Regions from separate parts of the Streptomyces sp. DT2A-34 genome, predicted to be linked through region 1. Evidence: riboswitches for the same ligand, from Rfam matches in the RefSeq annotation. Region 1 holds a riboswitch; each other region holds the start of a gene.

Region 1 (3,684 bases):
GACTTCCTCGGCGGTGGTGTCCGACTGCCGCCCCTGGCCCGGGCGGCGGTGGGGAGCCGGTCACCTGGTGGAGGACGCTAAACCTCACTGTGTCGGGTCGGTAACGCGTTGTACGGAAGTGCCGGGAGCGGACCGCGGGATGACCGTAAGTGAGCGTGATCCTGGGGTGGGGTCGTCGTGTTCACGCAGTGTGCTGACCGATGTGGCGGTTTCCGGGGTTGTGGGGGTGGCGGGGTGCTATGGCGCATATATGCAAGATCGGTAGGCGGGGTGGGGCGGGGTGGGGCGTGGGTGGGGGTGAGGGCTGGGGTGAGTGGAGTGCGTTGAGTGGGGCGGTGTCGGGTGGCTGTCCGGCGCTCATTAGGCTCCGGCTCCATGGACGTACTCATCCATCTCTTCGTCGGCCTGCACATCATCGGTATCGCCGCGCTGCTCGGTGGTTTCTTCACCCAGATGAAGGCGATGGGCCAGGGCACCGCCCGGTTCGTCCCCGCGATGCTGCACGGCGCGCTGACCATGCTGGTTACCGGGGTGATCCTCGTTGGTCTCAATCAGGCGGACGACCAGTCCGTCAACAACATCAAGATCGGCGTGAAGCTGGCGCTGCTGATCGTGATCCTCGGACTCGTCTATGTGAAGCGGGACGACGAGACGGTGGACAAGAGTCTGTTCGGGGTGGTGGGGCTGCTGACCACGGCGAACGTCTTCATCGCTGTGTTGTGGACGTGATGTCGGACTCGTGGGTCGTTCGGGGGCGTGTCCGGTGGTGGTGACGGAGAGTGTTGCCGCGGCGGTCATTCCCATCGGGAACGCGGTTGCCCGGCGGCGTACGTCGTAGCGCGGCCGGGGCCATGCGATCTCGGCGATGAGCAGCACGGCGTACCAGGCCAGGGTGAGGGTGATCCGGGACAGGGTTTCCTGGCCCGTCTGGTGCAGGGTCACCGACAGGGTGCCGGTTGCCATGCCGGCGGCGTCGGCTGTGGGGCTGCCTCCGGCGGTTGGGCGGGGGTGCCTGCGGCGGCCTGTTGCTGTCGGGTGGGGGTGCGGGTAGCGCCCAACGGTGGGTTGTGGGTCGGGGCCGTGCCGGGGGGTGTCCGTCCTCGGTCGGGCGGTGGGCGTTGGGCTAGAGGTGCTGTGTCTTGACGCCCGACTCTGCGGGCGGACACCCCCCGGCACGTCCCCTTCCCGCCGTACGCGGGTGCGGCGCCGCGGGGGTACTCCCACGCGCGCGTGTCGGAAGCTCCGCCACGCGCGCGTGCGGCGTCAGGCCGGGCGGACCACGCTGTGGATCGACGACTCCCCGTCGTAGTAGACCGACTCCTCGCGGACGTAGGCGCCGGGCTTCGGGGCGTGGATCATCATGCCGTTGCCGATGTAGATGCCCACGTGGGTGACGTCGTCGTAGAAGAAGATCAGGTCGCCGGGCTGGGCGTTGGAGAGGGAGACCGTGGTGCCGGCGTTGACCTGGTCGTAGGTGACGCGGGGGATGTCCACGCCGGCGGCCTTCCAGGCGGCCTGGGTGAGGCCGGAGCAGTCGTAGGAGTCGGGGCCGGTCGCGCCCCAGACGTACGGCTTGCCTATCTGGGAGCGGGCGAAGGCGAGGGCCTTCTCGGCCTTGGTGGCGTACGAGGAGTCCGTCGCGGATGAGTCCGAGGTGCTCGAGTCGGACGGCTGCTCGGTGCTCTCCTGCTGCTGGGCGGCCTCCTGGCGTTGGCGCTCCGCCTCTGCCTGCTGCCGGGCCAGCTCTGCGGCCTTACGTGCGGCTTCCTCCTGCTTGCGCTTCTCGATCGCGGCCAGGCGCGCCTTTTCCTCCGCCGTCAGCTTCGAGAGGAGTTCGCGTGCGTCAGCGAGCTTCCTTTGGACGGTGGTCTTGGCGGTCTGCAGGTCGTTCTGCGACTCGGTGAGCGTCTCGAGGCTCTGGGTGGCCTCCTGGCGCTTCTTCATCGTCGCGGACTGCTGCGTGAAGTAGTCGTCGACCGCTCCCTTCTGACGGCCGGTCATACGGTCCATCAGCTGGGTCTGGTCGAAGTAGTCCTGCGGGGTGTCCGCGAGGAGGAAGGTCGCCGTGTCGGGGGCGGTGGCGCCGGTGCGGTACTGGGCGGCGGCGTTGCGACCGAGTTCCTCGCGCGCGTCGTTGAGCTTCTGGGTGCGCTGGGCGACGTCGTCGAGGAGGGTGTCGACGCGCTTGCGCTGCTTCGCGGTCTTCTCCTTGGCCGCGTTGTACTTCTCGGTGGCCGACTCCGCCTGGCGGTAGAGGTCGTCGACCTTCTTCTCGACCTCTTCGAGGCTCGGCTTGTCGTCCGCCGAGGGGCTCGCGTTGGCCGTCTGGGACAGCAGGGCCACGGAGGTGAGGGCCGCCGTGGCGAGGGCGGGGGTCCGTATGCCTGCTACGCGCGTACCCGCGGGACGCGACTTGCGGTGCGACGCCAAGGGAGGCGACTCCTTCCGTACTCCGCCTACCGAGTTAGCTGTCGGGTTCGGGCGGGTGGTCCGGAAGGGTTGCCCTACGGCCTCTCCCTGGGCGGGATCGGGCCGATTCACCCCAAGTTCGGTGGGTCCCCGGCTCCGGCAGCGCGGCGGCGTACCGGACTCGGCGGAGGCCGTGCGGCCCGGCGACGTTCGCCGGTGGGGGTCGTACGGCCTGTCCGGCACGGTAGCCAACTCGTGTGGCCCCTGTGAAGGTTGATGTTCGATATGCCCGATACATTTTCGTGACCTTGGGTCAGGGCGTTGCGGACTGTGGCGGGTGGGGGTGGGTTTGGGGTTGTTTGCGATTCTTTGGGTTGGGTGTGGACTTTGGGTGATGTTGAGCTTTGCTGGTGTCGGGATCCGCGGCGGGTGGGGTGCGGGTTTTCGGTTGATTGCGGACCGTGACGGGATGGGTGGACAGGGTGAGGAGGCGCGGGGGGGCGGGTGGATCTGGAAGATCATCTGGGTTTGAAACAGGCGATGTTCTCGGGGTGGCCGCGGGCTGTCAGTGGGGCGCCCTAGACTCGGAGAGCGATGAGCAGCCTCTTTGACGACAGCTTCCTGGCAGACCTCCAGGCCCCACGCGGCCACGAGGAAGAACTCCCGCCGCCGCCCGAGGACGATCACACTCCGGAGCCGGTTCCGGACGATCTGTTCGGCGGGAAGTTCGACGTGCCTCCGGACCGGGACGCCTACTACCGCGACGGCGCCCCGCGCCCTGCCATCGACGCGGCCGCGCTGCTGGAGGGGCTGAACGAGAACCAGCGTGCGGCCGTCGTCCACTCCGGCGGCCCGCTGCTCATCGTGGCCGGCGCCGGGTCCGGCAAGACGCGGGTGCTCACCCACCGCATCGCCCACCTGCTCGCCGAGCGGAACGTGCACCCGGGGCAGATCCTCGCGATCACCTTCACCAACAAGGCCGCGGGCGAGATGAAGGAGCGCGTCGAGCAGCTCGTCGGCCCGCGTGCGAACGCGATGTGGGTGATGACCTTCCACAGTGCGTGCGTGCGCATCCTGCGCAGGGAGAGCAAGAAGCTCGGGTTCACGTCTTCTTTCTCGATCTACGACGCCGCCGACAGCAAGCGGCTCATGGCGCTCGTCTGCCGGGACCTGGATCTTGACCCGAAGAGGTTTCCGCCCAAGTCCTTCAGCGCCAAGATCAGCAATCTGAAGAACGAGCTGATCGACGAGGAGGACTTCGCCGCTCAGGCGACG
Region 2 (3,684 bases), 1.6 Mb from region 1:
CGAGGAGGTCCAGGCGGTCGCCAAGGCCCGCCTGCGCCCCGACAACCGCGCGGTGCTCGTGTACGAGCCGACCGCAGCCGAGGCCGACGACCTCCAGGCCGCCGAGACCACCGACGAGAACGAGGAGTCGGCGCAGTGACCGAGCTCGCCAGCATGGAGTTCCACCCGCAGCCCCAGGCCGGCGAGGCCCGGCCCTGGGCGTTCCCGGCGCCCGAGCGCGGCAAGCTGGACAACGGCCTGACGGTCCTGCGCTGCCACCGCCCCGGCCAGCAGGTCATCGCCGTCGAGGTGCTCCTGGACACGCCCCTGGAGGCCGAGCCGAAGGGGCTCGACGGCATCGCCACGATCATGGCGCGTGCCTTCTCCGAGGGCACCGACAAGCACACGGCCGAGGAGTTCGCCGCCGAACTGGAGCGCTGCGGCGCCACGCTCGACGCCTACGCCGACCACCCCGGCATCCGCGTCAGCCTCGAGGTGCCGGTCTCCCGCCTGGCCAAGGCGCTCGGCCTGCTCGCCGACGCCCTCAGGGCGCCCCTGTTCGACGACGCCGAGGTCGAGCGCCTGGTGCGCAACCGCCTCGACGAGATCCCGCACGAGCTGGCCAACCCCTCGCGCCGCGCCGCCAAGGAGCTCTCGAAGCAGCTGTTCCCGGCGACCTCGCGCATGTCCCGCCCACGCCAGGGCACCGAGGACACCGTCGCGGGCATCGACTCCGCGGCCGTGCGCGCCTTCTACGAGCGGCACGTGCGCCCCGCCACCTCCACCGTCGTGGTCGTCGGCGACCTCACGGGCGTGGACCTCGACGCCCTGCTGGGCGACACCCTGGGCGCCTGGACCGGCTCCCCGGCCCAGCCCCGGCCCGTTCCGCCGGTCACCGCGGACGACACCGGACGCGTCGTCATCGTGGACCGCCCCGGCGCCGTCCAGACGCAGCTGCTGATCGGCCGCATCGGTCCCGACCGGCACGACCGCGTGTGGCCCGCGCAGGTCCTCGGCACGTACTGCCTCGGCGGCACCCTCACCTCCCGCCTGGACAAGGTCCTGCGCGAGGAGAAGGGCTACACCTACGGTGTGCGCGCGTTCGGGCAGGTCCTGCGCTCGGCTCCGGACGGCACGGGCGCGGCCATGCTCGCCATCAGCGGCTCCGTCGACACCCCGAACACCGGCCCGGCGCTGGACGACCTCTGGAAGGTCCTGCGCGGGGTGGCCGACGAGGGGCTCACCGACGCCGAGCGGGACTTCGCGGTGCAGAACCTCGTCGGGGTGGCGCCGCTGAAGTACGAGACCGCCGCCTCCGTGGCGAACACGCTGGCCGATCAGGTCGAGCAGCACCTGCCCGACGACTACCAGGCGACGCTGTACCAGCGGCTCGCCGCGACCGGCACCGTCGAGGCCACCGCGGCGGCCGTGAGCGCCTTCCCGGTGGACCGTCTGGTGACGATCCTCGTCGGCGACGCGGCCGAGATCCGGGAGCCCGTCGAGGCCCTCGGCATCGGCGAAGTCACCGTAGTGGCAGCCGAGTAGCAGGCGGACACCGCGCCGGGCGACGGCACGCGCGCGTGGAAGGGGCCCTGGTGACTTCCAAGCCACCAGGGCCCCTTTATGCCCGAATTGAGGGAAAGGTTGCCTGTCTGGCCTGTGGGATGCGCTACAAAAGTCGCGATCCGTTTGGGGATTGAAAGTGGCGCCCCTTAGCGTCTTCCGGGCTGTCCGTCAGGCAGTGCGCCGCGCCCGCGGCACCGGACAGTCATCGCCGAGTCCCCGTACGGCGCGAGCCAGGGGAGCCGGGGACCCACCCGTAGTCCCTGGGGTGAATCGGACGCCCGCGCAGCCGCGAGGGGGTCCGTAGGAGACCTTCCTGCTCCGAACCCGTCAGCTAACCCGGTAGGCGAGAAGGAAGGAAAGGACCAGCCACTACATGGCGTTCACCTGCGCCACCGGGAAGAACCGCCCCACCGGGAAGCACCGTCGCCCCAGCCGGTTCGAACGCACCACCGCCCGCGCTGCGGGCGTCGCCGCTCTCACCGCCACCGGTGTCATGGGCACCCTCGCCGCCCCGGCGCTCGCCGCCGAACCCGCCGTCGAGCAGACCGGCCTCATCCCCGTCGTCACGATCGGGGACTCGATCGCCGCCCAGATCGCCGCCCAGGCCGCCGCCCAGGAGCAGGCCGCCGAGGAGGCCGCGGCCCGGAAGAAGGCCGCCGAGGAGGCAGCGCGCAAGAAGGCGGCCGAGAAGGCCAAGCAGGAGCGCGAGGCCAAGGAGCGCGCCGCCCGCGAGGCCGAGCGCAAGCGCCTGCTGTCCTACGTCGCCCCGATCTCCGGCTCGTACATCTCCACCGGCTACAAGGCCGGCGGCGCCGTCTGGTCCTCCGGCAGCCACACGGGCGTCGACTTCCACGCCGCCAGCGGCACCTCCGTCCACGCGGTCGGCTCCGGCACCGTCGTGGAGGCCGGCTGGGGCGGGTCGTACGGCAACAGCATCGTGATCAAGATGAACGACGGCACGTACACCCAGTACGGCCACCTGTCGTCCATAGGCGTCTCGGTGGGCCAGACCGTCACCCCCGGCCAGCAGATAGGCCTGTCCGGCGCCACCGGCAACGTCACCGGACCGCACCTGCACTTCGAGGCCCGCACGACGGCGGAGTACGGCTCCGACATCGACCCCGTCGCCTACCTCCGCTCGCACGGCGTGAACATCTGACGCCTCCACCGCGCCTCCCCGAGGCCGGTCACTCCGAGGACGGTCCCCCCGAAGCCCCGGCTCCCCGAGCCGGGGCTTTCGGCGTTCCCGACGACCGACTTGTCCAAAAAATATCCATGGATTCCGACCCGCCATCGGAAATTCCAGCCGGTTGCAATAGAGTCACTGAACACACGTCATTCGTCGACGTTTCACGGGGATTAAAGCGGAGGTCGGACATGCGTATTCCGGCGCACTCGGTATGCACGGCGATCCGGGACGACATCGTCGCCGGTGTCTACGAGCGTGGCAGCCGGCTCACCGAGGAACTCCTCGCGCGCCGCTACGGTGTCTCCCGCGTCCCCGTGCGGGAGGCACTGCGCACCCTGGAGGCGGAGGGCTTCGTGGTGACCCGGCGGCACGCGGGCGCGTGCGTCGCCGAACCGACCGAGCAGGAGGCCGCCGACCTGCTGGAGATGCGCACCCTGCTGGAGCCGCTCGGCGCCTCCCGGGCCGCTCAGCGGCGCACCGAGGCCCATCTGAAGGTCCTGCGCGGCCTGGTCAGGCTGGGCCAGGAGCGGGCCAGGCGGGGCAACAGCGAGGATCTGCGCTCCCTGGGCGGCTGGTTCCACGAGACGCTGGCCCAGGCCTGCGGCAGCCCCGCCCTCACCTCGATGCTGACCCAGCTGCGGCACAAGATCGCCTGGATGTACGCGGTGGAGGCGCCGGTCAACCCCGTGGAGTCCTGGACCGAGCACGGCGCGATCGTGGACGCGGTGGCGCGCGGCGACAGTGATCGCGCCCGCGCGATCACGGCACTGCACACCGAGCGCGCACTCTCCGCGCACCGACTGCGGTTCGGTTCCACCGGTGATCGCGCGGAGCGTGTGAGGAATTCGCAACATCCCGTAAACATGTCGAGCCTGCGACATTAACACGGGCGCCGTATACAAAGAGGTGATATTCGGTGGCGGGGAATTTCCGCTGCCCTTTTTCGGGTG
Region 3 (3,684 bases), 2.2 Mb from region 1:
GGCAACGGCACCTACGCCCTGCTCACCCACCCCGAGCAGCGCGCCCGCCTCCAGACCTCCCTCGCCGCCGAGGAGACCGCCCTCCTCGAAACCGGCATCGAGGAACTCCTCCGCTACGACGGCCCCGTCGAACTCGCCACCTGGCGCTTCGCCACCGAACCGCTCACCATCGGCGGGCAGCACATCGCACCCGGTGATCCCGTCCTCGTCGTCCTGGCCGCCGCCGACCGTGACCCGGAGCGGTTCACCGACCCCGACGTCCTCGACCTCGGCCGCCGTGACAACCAGCACCTCGGCTACGGCCACGGCATCCACTACTGCCTCGGCGCCCCGCTCGCCCGCCTGGAGGGCCAGACCGCTCTCGCCACGCTCCTCACCCGCCTCCCGGATCTGCAACTCGCGGTGGGTCCGGCCGAGTTGCGATGGCGGGGCGGCCTCATCATGCGCGGACTGCGTACGCTTCCGGTGGAGTTCACCCCTGTTGGGTGAGTACGTCCACCGGCGCAAACGTGACACGCGCTTAAGTCTGTGATCTTCACGTGATCTGCGCGGCATTAACTTGTGACAAGTGATCGTCTGCCTATACGTTCACGGATCAATGACGGCGCCCAGGTTTCACGCGCCGCAGTCACCGTTGTCTCGCGAAAGGTCCCCGCATGCTCTCCGGGAACGGTCGTCACCGTCGCCCCCGTCAAGCTCCGGCGCTCCTCGTCGCAGCCGGAGTGACCGGGTCCGCCATCGCCATCCCGCTCCTCGGCGCCACGGGCGCGAGCGCGGCCGAGGGCACCGTGTGGGACAAGGTGGCCGACTGTGAGAGCGGCGGCTCCTGGAGCGCCGACAGCGGCGACGGACGTTACGGCGGACTGCAACTGACCCAGGACGACTGGGAGGAGTACGGCGGCCTCGACTACGCCTCCAGTCCCAACCTGGCGAGCCGTTCCCAGCAGATCGCCGTGGCCCAGGACGTCCTCGCGGACCAGGGGACCAGTCCTTGGGGCACCTGTGCGGTGCTCAACGGGCTCACTCAGAAGTCCGGTTCGGTCGACCTCGACCTCGACACCGGCGTCGCGGAGGACTCGCCCTCCGAAGTATCCGGATCGTCCGGATTGCTCGATTCGTCGAGTTCGTCGAGTTCGTCGGGCGCATCGGACTCGTCCGATGCGGCGAACCCGTCCGATGACTCCTCGAATTCCTCCGACTCCTCGAACTCGCCGAGCGGCTCTCCCGACACCTCGTCCGAATCGTCCCAGGATTCCTCCTCTTCGCCCTCTTCATCCTCTATGACGGACAACTCCTCGAAGTCCGATACGTCCGCCGACGCAGGCGCCTCGCAGTCGCCCGACGGCTCACCCGTAGAGACGTCCAAGGGTGACAATCGGGACAACTCGGAGCAGGGAGAGGGCTCCCGGAGCCTCGTCGACACCGGAGCCATCGACTCCGAGGCGACCGGCTCCGGGCGTCATCGTGGCCCCAGTGCCGACGAGAGCGAGGCGACCGAGAGTGCCGTCAAGTCCTCCGGCCGCCATGCCTCGTACACCGTGCGCGCCGGCGACACTCTCGCCTCCATCGCCGACTCCCTTGACCTCGACGGCGGATGGTCCGCGCTGTACGACGCGAACAAGCGGGCCATCGGTACTGACGCGAACCACATCTTCCCCGGTCAGACCCTGGAAGTCCCCACCGAATAGGGGGCGAACGGGGTGAAAAACAGCCGGAGTTCGCGTCATGATTCGCACTGAATGTCCGCTTTGAATGCAGTGAGAGATAGATCTCAGAAGCCCTGATCGTCTTTGAAATTCCGCGAATCGCGTGGCTACGGTCATGACCGCTCGTCACCACGAGCCCCGGCTGCCGCAACGCCGAATCCTGCCAGCGGCCGTACGGGAACAGTCGTCGCGTCAAGCGCCGTAGGCAGGAGCGGGGGACCCAAGGTAAGCGCCGGGTCCGGCAGTTGAGGCCCTTCGGGGCCGCACGGCCGGAGTCGGCTAGGGGTGAAGCCGCGCAGTGGGAGCCGAAAGGCGAACGTGCGCGGCCGGGCAACTCAACCGGCCCGAACCCGACAGCTCACCTCGCAGGCGTCGGTGAGGGGATCTCTCCATGCTGTTTTCCAGCAAGGGCAAGCACCGTCGTCCGTCCAAGGCCGCTCGCGCCATAGCCGTCGTCGGCGTCACCGGCGCCGCCGCCGTGGCCGCCCCGCTGATGGCGGCCGGCAGCGCCTCCGCCGCCACCGCCTCCGAGTGGGACGCCGTCGCCCAGTGCGAGTCCGGCGGCAACTGGTCGATCAACACCGGCAACGGCTACTACGGCGGTCTGCAGTTCTCCGCCTCCACGTGGGCCGCGTACGGCGGCACGGCGTACGCCTCCACCGCCGACCAGGCCAGCAAGGCCCAGCAGATCGAGATCGCCGAGAAGGTCCTCGCCGGCCAGGGCAAGGGTGCCTGGCCGCACTGCGGCACCGGCCTGTCGAGCGCCGCCTACAACGGCTCCGGCTCGTCGTCGAGTGGTTCCTCGCAGAGCAGCGAGAGCACCACCCGCTCCACCGAGGAGCAGTCGGCCTCCCGCTCCAGCGAGCGTCCGGCCGCCAAGAAGAGCACCAAGACCGTCACCACCCCGACCGGCAAGAAGGTCAAGAAGGGGGACGGCGAGTACAAGGTCGTCAAGGGCGACACCCTCAGCTCGATCGCCGCGGAGCACGACGTCAAGGGCGGCTGGGAGAAGCTCTTCCAGCTGAACAAGGACATCGTCGAGGACGCGAACCTGATCTACCCGGGTCAGCAGCTGCACCTGAAGTAATACGAGGGCGGCAGCTGAACCACAGGGCCCTCACATCCGTGGACCTCATAGCGAAGACCTCGTGAGGGTCACCCCCGTCCCCCACGGGCTCCCCGCTCCGGTGCGTGTTCCCCCGTACGCACCGGGGCGGGGCTTTTCTTTCCCCGGATGTCGCCCATCCTTTGTTCCCCCTTTGTTCCGGCAGGAAACAATGGGTACGGTTCGGTCCTGTCCACGGGACGGTCGGTCGGCTGCCGATGTCCCCGAGGCGGTTAGGCTCTAGTCGCAAGGCTCACAGCCCCGCACTACCAGCGTCACATCCACGAAGGAGATGCTCGTGCCGTCCATCGACGTCGTCGTAGCCCGGGAAATCCTCGACTCGCGAGGCAACCCCACCGTCGAGGTCGAGGTCGGCCTCGACGACGGCAGCACGGGTCGTGCCGCCGTTCCGTCCGGCGCCTCCACCGGCGCCTTCGAGGCCATCGAGCTCCGCGACGGCGACCAGAACCGCTACCTCGGCAAGGGCGTCGAGAAGGCCGTCCTCGCCGTCATCGAGCAGATCGGCCCGGAGCTCGTCGGCTACGACGCCACCGAGCAGCGCCTGATCGACCAGGCCATGTTCGACCTGGACGCCACCGACAACAAGGGCTCCCTCGGCGCCAACGCCATCCTCGGCGTCTCGCTCGCCGTCGCCCACGCCGCCTCCGAGGCCAGCGACCTCCCCCTCTTCCGCTACCTGGGCGGCCCGAACGCGCACCTGCTGCCGGTGCCGATGATGAACATCCTGAACGGCGGCTCGCACGCCGACTCCAACGTGGACATCCAGGAGTTCATGATCGCCCCGATCGGTGCGGAGACCTTCTCCGAGGCCCTGCGCTGGGGCACCGAGGTCTACCACACCCTCAAGAAGGT
Region 4 (3,684 bases), 5.3 Mb from region 1:
GGCAAGACCGTCTCCATCGAACTGCCCTGGACGGCGGCCGCGGAGCCGGTGCCGGCCGCGGGACAGCAAGAGCCGTAACCCTCAGGGCTGCTGCGATTGCCCGGCCCGTCCGAACGTGCCGCGCAGCAGCGCCCGGAAGGCGTCCGCGGCGGGAGCCGCCTCGTCACTCCGGAAGGCGACCGAGACCGTACGGCGCAGCTCGCCGCCCTCCAACGCCCGTACCCCCACCGGAGTGACCGACGTGCGCGCCACCATCTCCGGTACGACCGCGACCCCGAGCCCCGCACTGGCCAGCGCGCACACCAGGAGGTACCCAGGCGTCGGGACCAGGACCGAGGGCGTGGCCCCGACGCGGGCCAGCACCGTCTCGACGCCCCGCCGGGCCGGAGCGTCCGGCGCCATGCTGATCAGCGGCTGCCCCGCGAGCTCGGTCAGCGGCAGCCGTGCGGCCCCGCTGGTGAGGGCGTGGCCCGGAGCGGACACCAGGACCAGCTCCTCGACGAGGATCGGCTCGATGCCGACGGAGGACGGGAGCGGGACCGGGTCGCCGGGTGTGTAGGTGTGCGTCAGCGCCAGATCGACCTCGCCGGCCGCGACGGCGGCGACACCGGCCGACGGCTCGTAGTCGGCGACCGTCAGCTCCACGTCCGGATGCGCCCGGCGGAACGCGCTGAGGGCCGGCGGCAGCAGATGGATGCCCGCGGTCTGGAACGTGCCGAGCCGGAGGGTGCCGCCCGTCAGGCCGGTCAGCCGGGCCAGTTCATGCCGGGCCCGGTCGAGTTCGTCGAGCACCCGCCGAGCCCGGGCCACCAGCAACTCGCCCGCACCGGTCAGCCGCGCCCCGCGGTGGTGCCGCACCAGAAGGGCGGTGCCCGTCTCGCGCTCCAGCTTGGCCAGCTGCTGGGAGAGCGCGGGCGTGGTGTAGCCCAGCCGCTCGGCGGCCCGGGTGATCGAGCCCGCCTCGGCGACCGCCACCAGGGCGGCGAGGCGGGTCGGGTCGTACATGCTGGGTCCCTTTCGAGCGTGGCGCCGACGGTGACTGTCCAAAGCACTGCCTAAAGCACTGCTTAAGGAATACCCAGAATATTCGAAATACCTGCTGAAGGCCCCGGCGCGGCAGGCTGGCCGCATGGACGCTCAGCTCATCGCCTTCACCGGGGTCTCCGCCGGCCTGGTCGCCATGCCCGGGGCCGATTTCACCGTCGTCGTACGCAACGCCCTCGTCTCCCGCCGGGCGGGCATCGCCTGTGCGCTCGGGATCGGGGCCGGGCTGCTGGTCCATGTGACGCTGGCGGTGGTGGGAGTCGCCGCGGTCCTGGCCGCCGTACCGGCGTTGTTGCGCGCGCTCCAGGTGGTGGGCGGCGTCTATGTGCTGTATCTGGGTGTCCAGACGCTGCGGCAGCGGCACACGCAAGGGGAGGCCGCGCGGGAGGATTCCACCACGCGACCGCTGCGGCAGGGCTTCGTCACCAACGCCCTCAATCCGAAGGCGTCGCTCACGTTCCTCAGCGTGCTGCCGCAGTTCGTGCCCGCGGGCGCCCCGGCGCTGCCCCGGACGCTGCTGCTCGCGCTGATCGTGGTCGCGATCGCGCTCGTCTGGTTCCAGGTCGTCGCCCTGCTGGTGGACCGGCTCGGCAGGTGGCTGCGCCGGCCGCGCGTCGCACGGGCGGTCACGACCGTCACCGGCGCCGCGCTGACGGCCTTCGGCGTGGCACTCCTCGCCGGGCCGCTGGTGGACGTCTGACGCCCTTTCCGGGGGCTGGCCCTCAGTCCGGTGTCCCGGGGCGGTGACAGCGCGTCAGGCTGCCGTCACCGCCCCCGGGGAGGGTCACTTGACCCGGCCGTACCAGACGCTCCTGGTCCAGATCTTCTGCAGCCGCACGACGTCCCCGCTCTTGGGGGAGTGCCAGATCTTCCCCTTCCCGGCGTAGATGCCGACGTGGTAGACGTTCGACCCCGAGTGGAAGAACACCAGGTCTCCGGCCTTGCGGTTGCCGGCGGAGATGTGGCGGGTCTTGTTGTACTGCTGGGCCGCCGTACGAGGCAGCTTCTTGCCGGCCTTCTTGTACGAGTACAGCGTGAGCCCGGAGCAGTCGAACCTGTGCGGACCTGTGGCGCCCCACTTGTACGGTGAGCCCTTTTTGGAGGCCGCGATCTGAAGTGCCTTGGTCGCCGGTGTGGCGGCTTCGGCCTCTGAGGCGAAGCCGGGCGCCACGATCGAGCCGCCCACTGCGGCGATGGTGAGAGCCGAGGCCGTACCGGCTCGGGCCATGAGCGACGGGACACGATTGAGCGCAGTCATGCGCAACCCTTCGTCAGCCGCCTGTGAAGGATGACCTGTCGGATTCGGGCTGGCGAAGTTGCCCGGCCGCGTTGCCGCGGCTTCACCCCAAGGGTTGCTCGGATCGAACGAACGTCCGCTCCGGCGACCCGTCTTGCTCGGGTCCTCCACTCCTGCCGATCCACTCCTGTCGACCGGTCATCCGGGCGGCGGCAGGACTCGGCGTCCGCCCGGACCGCCCCGCCGCTGCGGCGGGGGCTTGTCGTCAGACAGGGATCTTGACGCACGGATGAACGAAAAACCCAACGGAACCGGGGATTTGTGGCGTTACTCACCACTCGCCCGTTCGGGTGGACACCCCCGTGTTCGACCGGGTGTCCAGGTACTCGACGAGCCCCCGACCAGCGATGGAGCGTCCCATTCCGCCTTGGGGCCAAGCCTGTTGCGCAACCGGAGGGGCGCATAAATGGGCAGGTTGCTACGCCGAAAGTGGGTACACCTTTTGGTTCGTTTCGGCGTCCATCCGGACGCCTCGTCCGTGGGCCGAGGCGTCCGGAACCGTTCTGTACGACTCGTCAACTGTCGGAGCGTGGCGGCACCCTGACGCGAGCCGTGCGGCGTTCCCCGTCCAGCACGCGCAGCGCACGCGCCAGCGTGGGGGAGTGCAGCTCGGTCTCGCCCCGCTGGTGCATCAGCGCCAGCGCGTCCCGCAGCTCGGTCGCCTTGCCGACGAGCGCCTGGGCGGCGCGCAGTCCGCGGTACGTGTCGCCGTGCCGTGTCGGGTTGATCCGGCCGAGCAGGTCCACCACATCGAGATAACGGTCGATCAACTCCCCCTCCGCACGCGTCAGTGCGGGCAGCGGCGGCAACTCGGGTGGAAGCACCGGTCGATCACCGCCCTGTGGGCGGGGCGAGGGTGGCCTTGCGGCTGGGGATGATCCGGTCCACCAGCCCGTACTCCAGCGCCTCCTGGGCGCTGAGGATCTTGTCCCGCTCGATGTCCCGGTTCACCTGCTCGCGGCTGCGCCCGGTGTGCCGGGCGAGCAGCTCCTCCAGGCAGGTCCGAACGCGCGTCAGTTCGTCGGCCTGGATGGCCAGATCGCTCGCCTGTCCCTCGATCGGCTCGGGCAGCCCCGGCTGATGGATCACCATCCGGGCCCCCGGCAGCGCGAATCGCTTCCCCGCAGTGCCCGCGGCCAGCAGCACCGCGCCGGATGCCCCGGCCTGGCCCAGGCAGATCGTCTCCACGTCGCAGGTGACGAACTGCATCGTGTCGTAGATCGCCGTCATGGCGCTGAACGAGCCGCCGGGCGAGTTGATGTACAGCGAGATGTCCTGGCCGGGGTCCTTGTGCTCCAGGTACATGAACTGGGCCATCACGTCGTTCGCCGAGATGTCGTCGA

The links. Region 1 has a riboswitch for cyclic di-AMP ahead of QQM39_RS16455 (C40 family peptidase). Riboswitches for the same ligand answer to the same signal wherever they lie in the genome.
Region 2: it holds a riboswitch for cyclic di-AMP, as region 1 does, so the genes downstream of both, QQM39_RS09585 (M23 family metallopeptidase) here and QQM39_RS16455 (C40 family peptidase) in region 1, are expected to answer to the same signal.
Region 3: it holds a riboswitch for cyclic di-AMP, as region 1 does, so the genes downstream of both, QQM39_RS26865 (transglycosylase family protein) here and QQM39_RS16455 (C40 family peptidase) in region 1, are expected to answer to the same signal.
Region 4: it holds a riboswitch for cyclic di-AMP, as region 1 does, so the genes downstream of both, QQM39_RS40650 (C40 family peptidase) here and QQM39_RS16455 (C40 family peptidase) in region 1, are expected to answer to the same signal.

What each region holds. Positions count from the first base shown of each region.
Region 1 covers NZ_JASTWJ010000001.1:3,777,005-3,780,688, reverse strand. Annotated here, with positions in the region: gene QQM39_RS16460 (hypothetical protein) at 376-729, shown strand; gene QQM39_RS16455 (C40 family peptidase) at 1,264-2,430, opposite strand; cyclic di-AMP (ydaO/yuaA leader) riboswitch at 2,439-2,606, opposite strand; gene pcrA (DNA helicase PcrA) at 3,004-3,684, shown strand, end outside.
Region 2 covers NZ_JASTWJ010000001.1:2,216,976-2,220,659, reverse strand. Annotated here, with positions in the region: gene QQM39_RS09595 (pitrilysin family protein) at 1-139, shown strand, start outside; gene QQM39_RS09590 (pitrilysin family protein) at 136-1,524, shown strand; cyclic di-AMP (ydaO/yuaA leader) riboswitch at 1,742-1,905, shown strand; gene QQM39_RS09585 (M23 family metallopeptidase) at 1,919-2,704, shown strand; gene QQM39_RS09580 (GntR family transcriptional regulator) at 2,923-3,618, shown strand.
Region 3 covers NZ_JASTWJ010000001.1:5,980,969-5,984,652, forward strand. Annotated here, with positions in the region: gene QQM39_RS26855 (cytochrome P450) at 1-489, shown strand, start outside; gene QQM39_RS26860 (transglycosylase family protein) at 657-1,688, shown strand; cyclic di-AMP (ydaO/yuaA leader) riboswitch at 1,894-2,093, shown strand; gene QQM39_RS26865 (transglycosylase family protein) at 2,098-2,793, shown strand; gene eno (phosphopyruvate hydratase) at 3,110-3,684, shown strand, end outside.
Region 4 covers NZ_JASTWJ010000001.1:9,117,114-9,120,797, forward strand. Annotated here, with positions in the region: gene QQM39_RS40635 (ATP-binding protein) at 1-78, shown strand, start outside; gene QQM39_RS40640 (LysR family transcriptional regulator) at 82-1,005, opposite strand; gene QQM39_RS40645 (LysE family translocator) at 1,130-1,744, shown strand; gene QQM39_RS40650 (C40 family peptidase) at 1,829-2,302, opposite strand; cyclic di-AMP (ydaO/yuaA leader) riboswitch at 2,306-2,516, opposite strand; gene QQM39_RS40655 (hypothetical protein) at 2,857-3,165, opposite strand; gene QQM39_RS40660 (ATP-dependent Clp protease proteolytic subunit) at 3,173-3,684, opposite strand, start outside.